DNA from 3 places in the Lysinibacillus sp. SGAir0095 genome. Region 2 is predicted to be linked to each of the others. Evidence: riboswitches for the same ligand, from Rfam matches in the RefSeq annotation. Region 2 holds a riboswitch; each other region holds the start of a gene.

Region 1 (3,279 bases), 810 kb from region 2:
TTTCGTAGACACTATACGGTTGAAACCAATGGGGTGAAGCCGAATATCGATAATATGCAGGCTGCTGCACAATATATTATCGGTACCCATGATTTCTCATGCTTCTGTGCGGCGAATACAAGTGTAGTAGATAAAGTTCGTACTGTTCATTCATTGAACTTCTCCTGGCAGGGAGAAGAGCTTCATATGGTCATAGAAGGTAACGGCTTTTTATATAACATGGTACGAATCATTGCCGGTACCTTGTGGGAAGTTGGTATAGGGAAGAAAGAAGCAGGAGACTTAAAGAAAATTGTTGCTTCAATGGATCGCGGAAATGCGGGTAAAACCGCACCACCACAGGGTCTCTACCTTGAGAAAGTTTTCTATAAAAATGAGACATAGAACGCCCAAAATCTGGTCATACACGTACTTAGATATGTGTGCTAAAATAAATAAGCAACACGTCCAGGTGTGTTGCTTTTTTTCTTGACTTATGTGTAAATATATTATAAGATGACATATGGTATTTTCATTACCACCACAAATAAGCCCCGAAACTTATAAGTGTATACTAATGAAAAATAACGGTAATCGAATCGATTAGGAGGATATATAAATGCGTACAACATTCATGGCTAAAGGTCACGAAGTAGATCGTAAATGGTTAGTAGTTGACGCAGAAGGTCAAACGCTTGGACGTTTAGCTTCTGAAGTAGCTGCTATCTTACGCGGTAAACATAAACCAACATTCACACCAAACGTAGACACAGGTGACTTTGTTATCGTAATCAACGCTGACAAAATTCATTTAACAGGTAACAAATTAGAAGGTAAAATTTATTACCGTCACACTCAATTCGCTGGTGGTTTAAAACAACGTACAGCTGGCGAAATGAAAGACAAATACCCAACACAAATGATCGAATTAGCAGTTAAAGGGATGCTTCCTAAAAACTCTTTAGGACGTAAAATGTTCGGTAAACTTAACGTTTATACTGGAGCAGAACACCCACATGCAGCACAAAAACCGGAAAGCTATACGCTTCGCGGATAATTATTAAGAGGAGGATATACCCTTGGCACAAGTTCAATATATCGGCACAGGTCGCCGTAAAAGCTCAGTAGCTCGCGTACGTTTAGTACCAGGCGAAGGTAAAATTGTTATCAACAACCGTAGTATCGAAGAGTACTTACCATTCGAAACTTTACACTTAATCATCAACCAACCATTAGAAGCAACTCAAACTAAAGGTAGCTATGATGTATTTGTAAACGTAAACGGTGGTGGATTCACAGGTCAAGCTGGTGCAATCCGTCACGGTATCGCTCGTGCGTTACTATCAGTTGACCCAGATTTCCGTCCAGCACTTAAATCTGCAGGTTTACTAACTCGTGACCCACGTATGAAAGAACGTAAAAAATACGGTCTTAAAGGTGCTCGTCGTGCGCCTCAGTTCTCAAAACGTTAATTTTGGCGTTTCAAGACTCTCAAAGCATTTGCTTTGGGGGTCTTTTTTTATGGAAATGAGGTTTTAAGGACGATATATTTTTTCATTGTTAATGGTAAAAATCACCTAATATTTCAAACAAATATAGATTTTTCATTAATTTCGTGTAATATAGAATTTAATTAAATGTTTTGCAGGGGGACACGATTCGTGTTGAGAAGGTTAAACCTGACCCTTAGAACCTGATCCGTTAATACGGGCGTAGGGAGCAACGTACAAATTATCTATGTGCTTGTATGCTCTCCTTTTTTCGAGGAGAGCTTTTCTTTTGCAAAATTACTTTAATTGCGGGGGGACACATTCGTGTTGAGAAGGTTAAAACCTGACCCTTAGAACCTGACAGTTAAGACTGACGTAGGGAGCAATCAAGGGTGTAGTCTACCTTTTTTTGGCCTTTACTATCTAAAGTAGAGGCTTTTTTGCTCTTGGAATCACTAAAAGGAGGACAAGGAGATGCATTTTTTGAAGAAATTTCAAACAGAATCAGATGGACAAGGACAAAATGCCATGCATGCAACAAAACTAGATGGAAGAGGTGAGAGGCTATGCTAACGAAAATTAATCACGCAAAACCACTTGTTCATTGTATAACGAACTATGTTGTAGCGAATTTTACAGCCAATGGTTTACTGGCTATCGGGGCTTCACCAGTAATGGCAGATGAAGTAGAAGAAGTAGGAGATATGGTTTCGATAGCAGGTGCTTTGCTTTTAAATATTGGGACAGTCAATACCCGCACCAGTGAGGCAATGCTTGTTGCCGGGAAAAAGGCAAATGAATGCGGTGTGCCAGTTGTTCTAGATCCTGTAGGCGTTGGGGCAACACCCTTCCGTAAAAATGTCGTTATGCAACTCCTTGAACAGATTAAGATCGATGTACTTCGTTGTAATGAAGGAGAGCTGGCTTCAATCTACGGTGTCGCATGGGAGTCTCGTGGTGTCGATAGTGGCAAGGGTGATATGGACACAATCCAAGTGGCAAAAGAGGTTGCAAGGAAGTACAAATGCATCGTTGTTGTAACAGGTGAGGCTGATCTAGTGACTGATGGGGAAGACATTATACAAGTACATGGCGGAAATGTATATGCAACCCGTGTGACTGGAACAGGCTGCTTATTAAGTGCTATTTGCGCAGCAGTATTAGCAAGTAGCGAGCAACCAATGCAGGATTTGGCTTCTACGTTAAAACAATATAAAGAAGCAAGTGAACAAAGTGGCAAAGAGTTAGGGACATTCCAGTTCAAATTCATTAATACACTCCAAAAATTAGCGGAGGGATGCCAATGATAGCCTTATCAATTGCCGGTTCAGATTCTGGAGGAGGCGCGGGAATTCAGGCCGATGTCAAAACATTTCAGGAGCTTGGTGTATTTGGTACCACAGCCATTACATCCCTCACAGCACAAAATACACTTGGCGTCCATGGAATTTCTGAAGTCGCACCTGCATTTTTGAAACTACAATTAGATGCTGTACTATCAGATTTTAATGTTCAAGCAGTTAAAACAGGCATGCTCTTTTCTGCTGAACTCATTGAGATTGTAGCAGATGTGATGAAAGGACAAAATATTCCCCTTATCGTTGATCCAGTCATGGTTGCCAAAGGAGGAGCGAGTTTATTGCAAGAGGAAGCAGTGATGGCGCTAAAAACAAAATTACTTCCGCTGACGACAATTTGTACGCCGAACATTCCCGAAGCAGAGACACTTACAGGGATGTCTATATGTAATGCCAAAGATATCGAACTAGCAGCGAAAAAGCTATTGGCAATGGGCGTGCAGTATGTAGTG
Region 2 (3,279 bases):
AAGAGGAGGAAGAAAAGCGACCTTCCTCCATGCATACCCATCTTTTGCATTAATGATATTTCTCCGTTAATGTCTCCATCGAAATTCCAGTTGGTTGGTACAAAATTTTCATCTGAGTAATTACATTGACACTACCTAATTCAATCATTTTTTCATTCATTTTTTTTATGATAAGTAAAAGCTCTGAAAGTTCCCCCTCCATTGTTGTCTCTAAGGGCTGAACTTTATATTTCACACCAGCTGCATCGATAATTGCGATTGCTGCATCAACAAATGGGATTACATCTTCAAGTTCTTTTGTTTTTGGAATGATTTGTACACTAATTAATGAATTTGCCATTTTTATTCTCCTTTTTCCGGTAGGAATTCATTTGTAAATGCTGTTTCAGGGGTAAATTCACCTTCTAAAACACCGTTTTCTTTCATCCAATCCGCATAATTTTGCCAAACTTCAAGTTTTTGCTCGCCAAAGCGCGGTGCATCATCCTGATATTTGTCTGCAAGCCATTTTTGACTTTCTAGTACAAGCTCAGTATCTAATTCAGGAGCTGCTTTAGAAAGGATAGCTGCTGCATCCTCCGGGTTTTTAATTGCAAATTGATATCCTTGAGAGGCTGCCGTTACAAAGGCTTTCACCGTTTCCGTTTTTTCTTCAATCATATTTTCGTTTGTTGCAAGGACTGGAGTATAGTAATCCAGTTTTTCACTATAGTCTGTTAAATACACCATATTGATGTCTTCTCCCCGAAGTTCAGCTTCAATGCCTGTCCACGCGTAATAAATCCAAGCAAAATCAATTCCTTGATTAGCCATTGTGAAAAAGTCGGCATTACCCGAATTGACGATATCTAGCTTATCGATATCTGCTTTTTCAGTGTTCATTAGTGTTTCCAACACGGCTTGTTCGATAGGGGAGCCCCAACCGCCATATACTCGATTTTCAAAATCCTTTGGCGAATCAATATTTTTGTCTGCTGGTGAGGCAAAACCGGATGTATTGTGCTGAATCACAGCTGCAATGGATACGATAGGGACATCCTGTGTTCGAGCGAGCGTAATCGATTCTTGGTAGCTTACACCAAATTCTGCTTTACCTGAAGCTACAAGCTGATCGGCACCTGCATCACCTGGTTGAATGATTTCAACTTCTAAACCTTGTTCTTCAAAATAGCCATTTTCTTTGGCGACATAAAGTCCAGTGTGGTTCGTGTTAGGTGTCCAATCCAACACAACGGTTACTTTTTCTAAATTTTCCTTCGGTTGCTCGTTAGAAGCGTTCGAGTCTGTTTCTGTTTCGTTCGATTGGCAGCCAACAAGCGCGAAAACTGCCATCATTACTAAGATGTAAAGTCTTTTCATGGGAATCCTCCAATAGAATGAATTAATCCATAAAAAGAAGAAATAAAAAACGCCCAGGATCAAAATCATCCCAGACGTAACCAACATTCATTTCAACATGAAAGAAAATCAAATTGAAGCCAATGTTCCCTACGCTGGTGTTAACCAAATCAGGTTCAAAGGGTTAGTATCATACGGATACAGTCTCAGCTGGCTAAACCAGCCCCCCTACATTCTTCTTGATATGAACTTACATTTCCTATTTTAGACATAATTGTGATAAAAGTTCAATATTATTCTAAAATATGATAGAGAATAATAGAATTGGCGGCAAACTTCTAGCGTCAGCCCGAACATAATTAGAATTCTAAGTGTTGACCATGTTACAGGAATAGAAGAGTTTTGATATAATTAAAAAAGAGAATCTATAGCTTAAAAAGAAATAACTTAGGAGAGAAAAACAGTGCCAATAGCTATCATTATATTAGTACTCGCCATCGTATTGGCAGTTTATATTAGTCGCAACAAGGCCACGAAAAAAAAGCTTTTAATATGGGGTGTAGCGGCCATCGTTGCCATCGCACCTTTACTGTCTTGGATTGCGGGGATTTTATTTGGGATGGATGAAGGGGACGGTTTTGTAGGATTTACAGTGATGATCTATAGCTTTGTTTTACTGGAAGTTATCGGATTTGTTCTTGTATATCTCGGCATTTTTAAGAGAATGAGAAGATAAGTGTTTCTACAAGTTTAGAAGCACTTTTTCTTTTGCAAATCTTTGTGAAAGATTTTATTGTAATCCGGTGTAAATAGAATTAACATGAATTTAAAACTTGGAAGAGGAGATTTTATGACACTAGAAATTACATTTCGCGACGCCACATTAGAAGATTTACCGAAAATTGTAGAGATTTATAATTCAACGATTTCAGGCAGAATGGTCACAGCAGACACTGAGCCGGTAACGGTTGAAGATCGATTGAAGTGGTTCCATGAGCATACCCCTTCTAAAAGACCTCTATGGGTAGTGGAAACAAGTGGGGAAATCTGTGGATGGGTTAGCCTTCAAGACTTTTATGGAAGACCTGCCTATCAAGCAACTGCAGAGGTTAGCATTTACCTAGATGAAAATTTTAGAGGACATGGCCTTGGAAAAACAGTATTATCCAAAGTAATAGAGGTCGCGCCAAGCTGTGGAGTTGAGACTTTACTAGGTTTCATCTTTGGCCATAACGAACCAAGTCTTCGCTTATTTGAAAAATTTGGCTTCGATAGATGGGCGCATCTCCCGGAAGTGGCTACTTTGGACGGAGTAAAAAGAGATTTAGTAATTTTGGGAAAGAAACTATAAAATTAAATAAAGTACTATATTTCAATTAAAAAGAGTTGTCTCAAACTACATATGAGGCAACTCCTTTTTTTGTTGAACAAATAGCAGAAGAAATTTCTTTGGAAAACTAATGTAATTTGTAGTTAACTTTTTGTATGGTTCAACATACAATATGTATAACAAACTTTACATGATGTAAAATGAAGTATACATGGGAGGTGAAGAGATGACCTATCAAGAAAAGAAGAGCATCGTATCATTGATTAGTGCCATCCTTATTTTTGTATCCTATTGCTTGTATATGTACCCGCGTTACCCTGAAGAGGGTCTGGAGTCGATGGAAACCTTTCATTATTGGAGTTCTTTCGTACTTATTCTGACAGTGTTTTCAATCGTGGCACATATTATCATCAGTATTCTTTTTAATATTGTCTTTAGAATGACAACAAAAGAGAGGGAACCAAAATTTGCAGATGAACTGGATAAGTTAATCGAATTAAAAGCGTTCCGGAATTCATTTTTTGTGTTTATCTTAGGCTTTATTCTTGCCATGGGTTCACTGATTATCTATCAGCCATTACAGGTGATGTTTGTTATCCTAATTGCTTCTG
Region 3 (3,279 bases), 1.3 Mb from region 2:
AACGGGCAATGCATGAAGCTGCCTTTGAGAACTATAAGCATTTTGAGTCTGCTATTCGAGATGATTTCCAAATTAATCATCTCCAGAATCAATATATGGAGTTTTCGAAAGTGCTTCATACAATAATTACTCAAGTTGAGCAAGAGAGTGAAGAGCTGGAAGGAAAAGAAAAAGTAGATTTAGCAAAAATTGAAGAGGCGTTAAATACATTAAAGCTCGAATATGAAAATACGCTTCAAACACTTAATCGCTCACTCGAATATGAACGCCAAGCCATAGACTTCTCCGAGAAATTAGATCACGTTGCAGATAAGATATTCCAGCTTGAGGAGATGTCTAGTCAAATAATCGATTTATACAATCTATTGCGCGGTCAAAATGGTAAAAAAATATCCTTTGAACGATATGTACAAATGGGTTATTTAGAACAAATTACAGAAGCGGCCAATATTCGATTAAAAAATCTATCAAATGGACAATATTATTTACAATGTTCAGATAGACAGGAATCCCACGGACGCCAAAGTGGTTTAAGCCTAGATGTGTACGATACGTATACAGGTCAATCGCGAGATGTTAAATCGTTATCCGGTGGAGAGAAGTTTAATGCTTCCTTATGTCTGGCTCTAGGAATGGCGGATGTAATTCAAAGCTTCCGAGGGAATGTGAAAATCGATACGATGTTTATCGATGAAGGTTTTGGCTCCTTAGATGAAGAATCCCTAATGAAAGCAATTGATACATTGATTGATCTTCAAAAATCCGGACGAATCATTGGCGTTATCTCACACGTATCCGAGTTGAAAGCAGCAATTCCTGCCATTTTACAGGTCGAAAAATTAAAAGAGGGCTATAGTAAAACGTCCTTTCTGCTTAAGTAAAAAACGGCGGAGACCTTAGTAGTCTCTGCCGTTTATTTTATAGCCTGTCCTTGATGATTTTTTCTTATCCATTACTTTTTTGATTATGGGATATACAATTGGTGCCACCTTCATAATCGTTTTTATGGTTTTTCCCAATTTCATAGATAATGCACTCCTTCACCTTTATAAGAACTATACCCTTAAAAGGTACTTTAGAAACCTACCCGGAAAACTCGATAGGCTTGAACTAAATTCCAAATGATCACTCCGATCGTGATAGCAAAATAAATTCCCATCAAAATGAACATCTTCATAATGTATCCGTTCATATTGTCATAGTTCATAGAAAATACGCCGATTAACCCCAAGATAACTAAAAGAATAGAAAGAACTGTGGGAATGGAGTGTGATAGCATTGCGCGTTTTGCATGGTACTTTACTTCTTTATCTTTAATGACGAAGTAAACGATAATAGGCAATAAAAAAGGTGCAAACAATAAACTAACATAACAAATGGCAGAAAGTATTTTATTATTATTTTCCATGTATTCACCTCGTTATAATTTTTAATTATATATGGAAGTGATTGACAATATAAAGGATTCGTATTCATATTCTAGTTGAAAAAAACATATAGTTTGATACAATTAGTAATGTTCTAACAATTAAACAAAATGTATTTACCACAAGGGGAGCTGATGAAGTCAGCTGAGATTATGCACTTGTTGCATTAACTCTTTGAACCTGTAAGCTAGTACTTGCGTAGGGATGTGGATAGAAACCGACTCCAATTGGCGTTTAGGCTCTGTCCTGGCGCCATTTTTATTTTTGGAGAAATCTAGACTTTATATTATTAGGATTTCTATCCTTCTCTTAGGTTCCAATTGAATTAAAGAGAGGAGATTTGTTATGAACAATAAAAAACTATTAATGCTCGTTGAGATTGCGATTTTTGCGGGTATTGGTCTGGTACTGGACCAAATTTCATTTAAATTCTGGGCTCAAGGTGGCTCCATTAGCTTTGTAATGTTACCTATCCTCATCATGGCGGTGCGTTGGGGAATCTTAGCAGGTATTACCACAGGCTTACTAATTGGTGTTTTACAAATGAGTTTTGGAGCTTACATCTTACATTGGGTTCAAGCGTTACTTGATTATGGAGTAGCATTCTCAGTTGTAGGTCTTGCAGGCATATTCCGAAAACAAATTCTTCGAGCAGCTCATGAAGTTAATAAGAAAAACATTACCCTTTATATTGTATTGGGGATAGTAGTTGGCGGACTATTGCGCTACGCAGCACATGCAATTGCCGGTGCTGTTTTCTTTAGTGAATACGCAGGCGATCAAAATGTTTGGCTATATACAATAATTTATAATGGTTCTTATATGATTCCAGCAATCATCCTAACAGCCATCGTAGGTTCATTAATTTTCACTGCAGCCCCAAGACTTTTACAAACAAAATAAATGACAAAGACGACCAGAAGTAATTAAGGTCGTCTTTTTCAATTTATTAAACCGTCGAGGAAACGTATTGTTAGGGAGAGATGGAAGTGAGATGCGATTCATAAGGTGGATGAAACACATTGCTATCCCAAATTGGCTCGAGCTTCGTGTGTACTCAGGCTACTCACCTAAGGAACACTAAATCAAAATTTATATTTGTGAATTATATGTTGGCTAAAGAACGTATTATAATATTTGAATTCAAAAGCCCTTCTTCAAGATTACATGCCCAATAATTTGTTATGATTGTGGTATATTATATAGAGATATGTAAATAGGAAGAAGGAACATTTAAGATGATTGTACAAACAAGTGAAGAGTTAGCAGCGTTAAAAAAGATTGGACGAATTTGTGCTGAAATTCGTGATGCCATGAAAGCAGCAACAAAACCAGGTATTACAACAAAGGAATTAGACGAAATTGGCGGCCGTATGTTTGAAGAAGCAGGAGCAATTTCAGGTCCTAAAGGGGAGTATGATTTCCCTGGCTTTACTTGTATTAGTGTCAACCACGAGGTAGCACATGGTATTCCCGGTTCTAGAGTTATAAATGAAGGTGACATGGTAAATATTGATGTATCTGGTTCATTCGATGGCTATTTTGCAGATACAGGAATTTCTTTTGTTGTGGGAGATGGTCACCCTGAAAAAGAAAAGCTTTGTAAAGTAGCAAAATCTGCATTTGAACGAGCAATGACAAAAGTTAAAGCGGGATCAAAACTAAATCAAATTGGTAAAGCAGTAGAACGTGAAGCTAGAGATAATGGGTTAACAGTGATTATGAATTTAACTGGTCATGGTGTAGGGCGTGCTTTACATGAAAAGCCAGAACATGTATTAAACTATTTTGATGCTTGGGATACTACCATCCTGAAAGAAGGAATGGTGTTAGCGGTAGAACCATTTATTTC

What was found. A riboswitch is a leader RNA that binds a small molecule or an ion and turns the genes downstream of it on or off. The one in region 2 is predicted to bind thiamine pyrophosphate.
Region 1: linked by a shared signal. The riboswitch ahead of thiM (hydroxyethylthiazole kinase) and the one ahead of C1N55_RS03130 (ABC transporter substrate-binding protein) in region 2 are both predicted to bind thiamine pyrophosphate.
Region 3: linked by a shared signal. The riboswitch ahead of thiT (energy-coupled thiamine transporter ThiT) and the one ahead of C1N55_RS03130 (ABC transporter substrate-binding protein) in region 2 are both predicted to bind thiamine pyrophosphate.

The regions. Positions count from the first base shown of each region.
Region 1 covers NZ_CP028083.1:3,956,296-3,959,574, reverse strand. Annotated here, with positions in the region: gene truA (tRNA pseudouridine(38-40) synthase TruA) at 1-384, shown strand, start outside; gene rplM (50S ribosomal protein L13) at 599-1,036, shown strand; gene rpsI (30S ribosomal protein S9) at 1,059-1,451, shown strand; TPP riboswitch at 1,616-1,715, shown strand; TPP riboswitch at 1,770-1,868, shown strand; gene thiM (hydroxyethylthiazole kinase) at 2,036-2,776, shown strand; gene thiD (bifunctional hydroxymethylpyrimidine kinase/phosphomethylpyrimidine kinase) at 2,773-3,279, shown strand, end outside.
Region 2 covers NZ_CP028083.1:621,362-624,640, forward strand. Annotated here, with positions in the region: gene C1N55_RS03120 (ABC transporter permease) at 1-50, opposite strand, end outside; gene C1N55_RS03125 (thiamine-binding protein) at 50-340, opposite strand; gene C1N55_RS03130 (ABC transporter substrate-binding protein) at 343-1,359, opposite strand; TPP riboswitch at 1,469-1,578, opposite strand; gene C1N55_RS03135 (hypothetical protein) at 1,802-2,074, shown strand; gene C1N55_RS03140 (GNAT family N-acetyltransferase) at 2,189-2,689, shown strand; gene C1N55_RS03145 (hypothetical protein) at 2,895-3,279, shown strand, end outside.
Region 3 covers NZ_CP028083.1:3,491,263-3,494,541, reverse strand. Annotated here, with positions in the region: gene C1N55_RS17300 (AAA family ATPase) at 1-881, shown strand, start outside; gene C1N55_RS17295 (magnetosome magnetite crystal formation protein family) at 1,076-1,408, opposite strand; TPP riboswitch at 1,542-1,649, shown strand; gene thiT (energy-coupled thiamine transporter ThiT) at 1,773-2,330, shown strand; gene map (type I methionyl aminopeptidase) at 2,666-3,279, shown strand, end outside.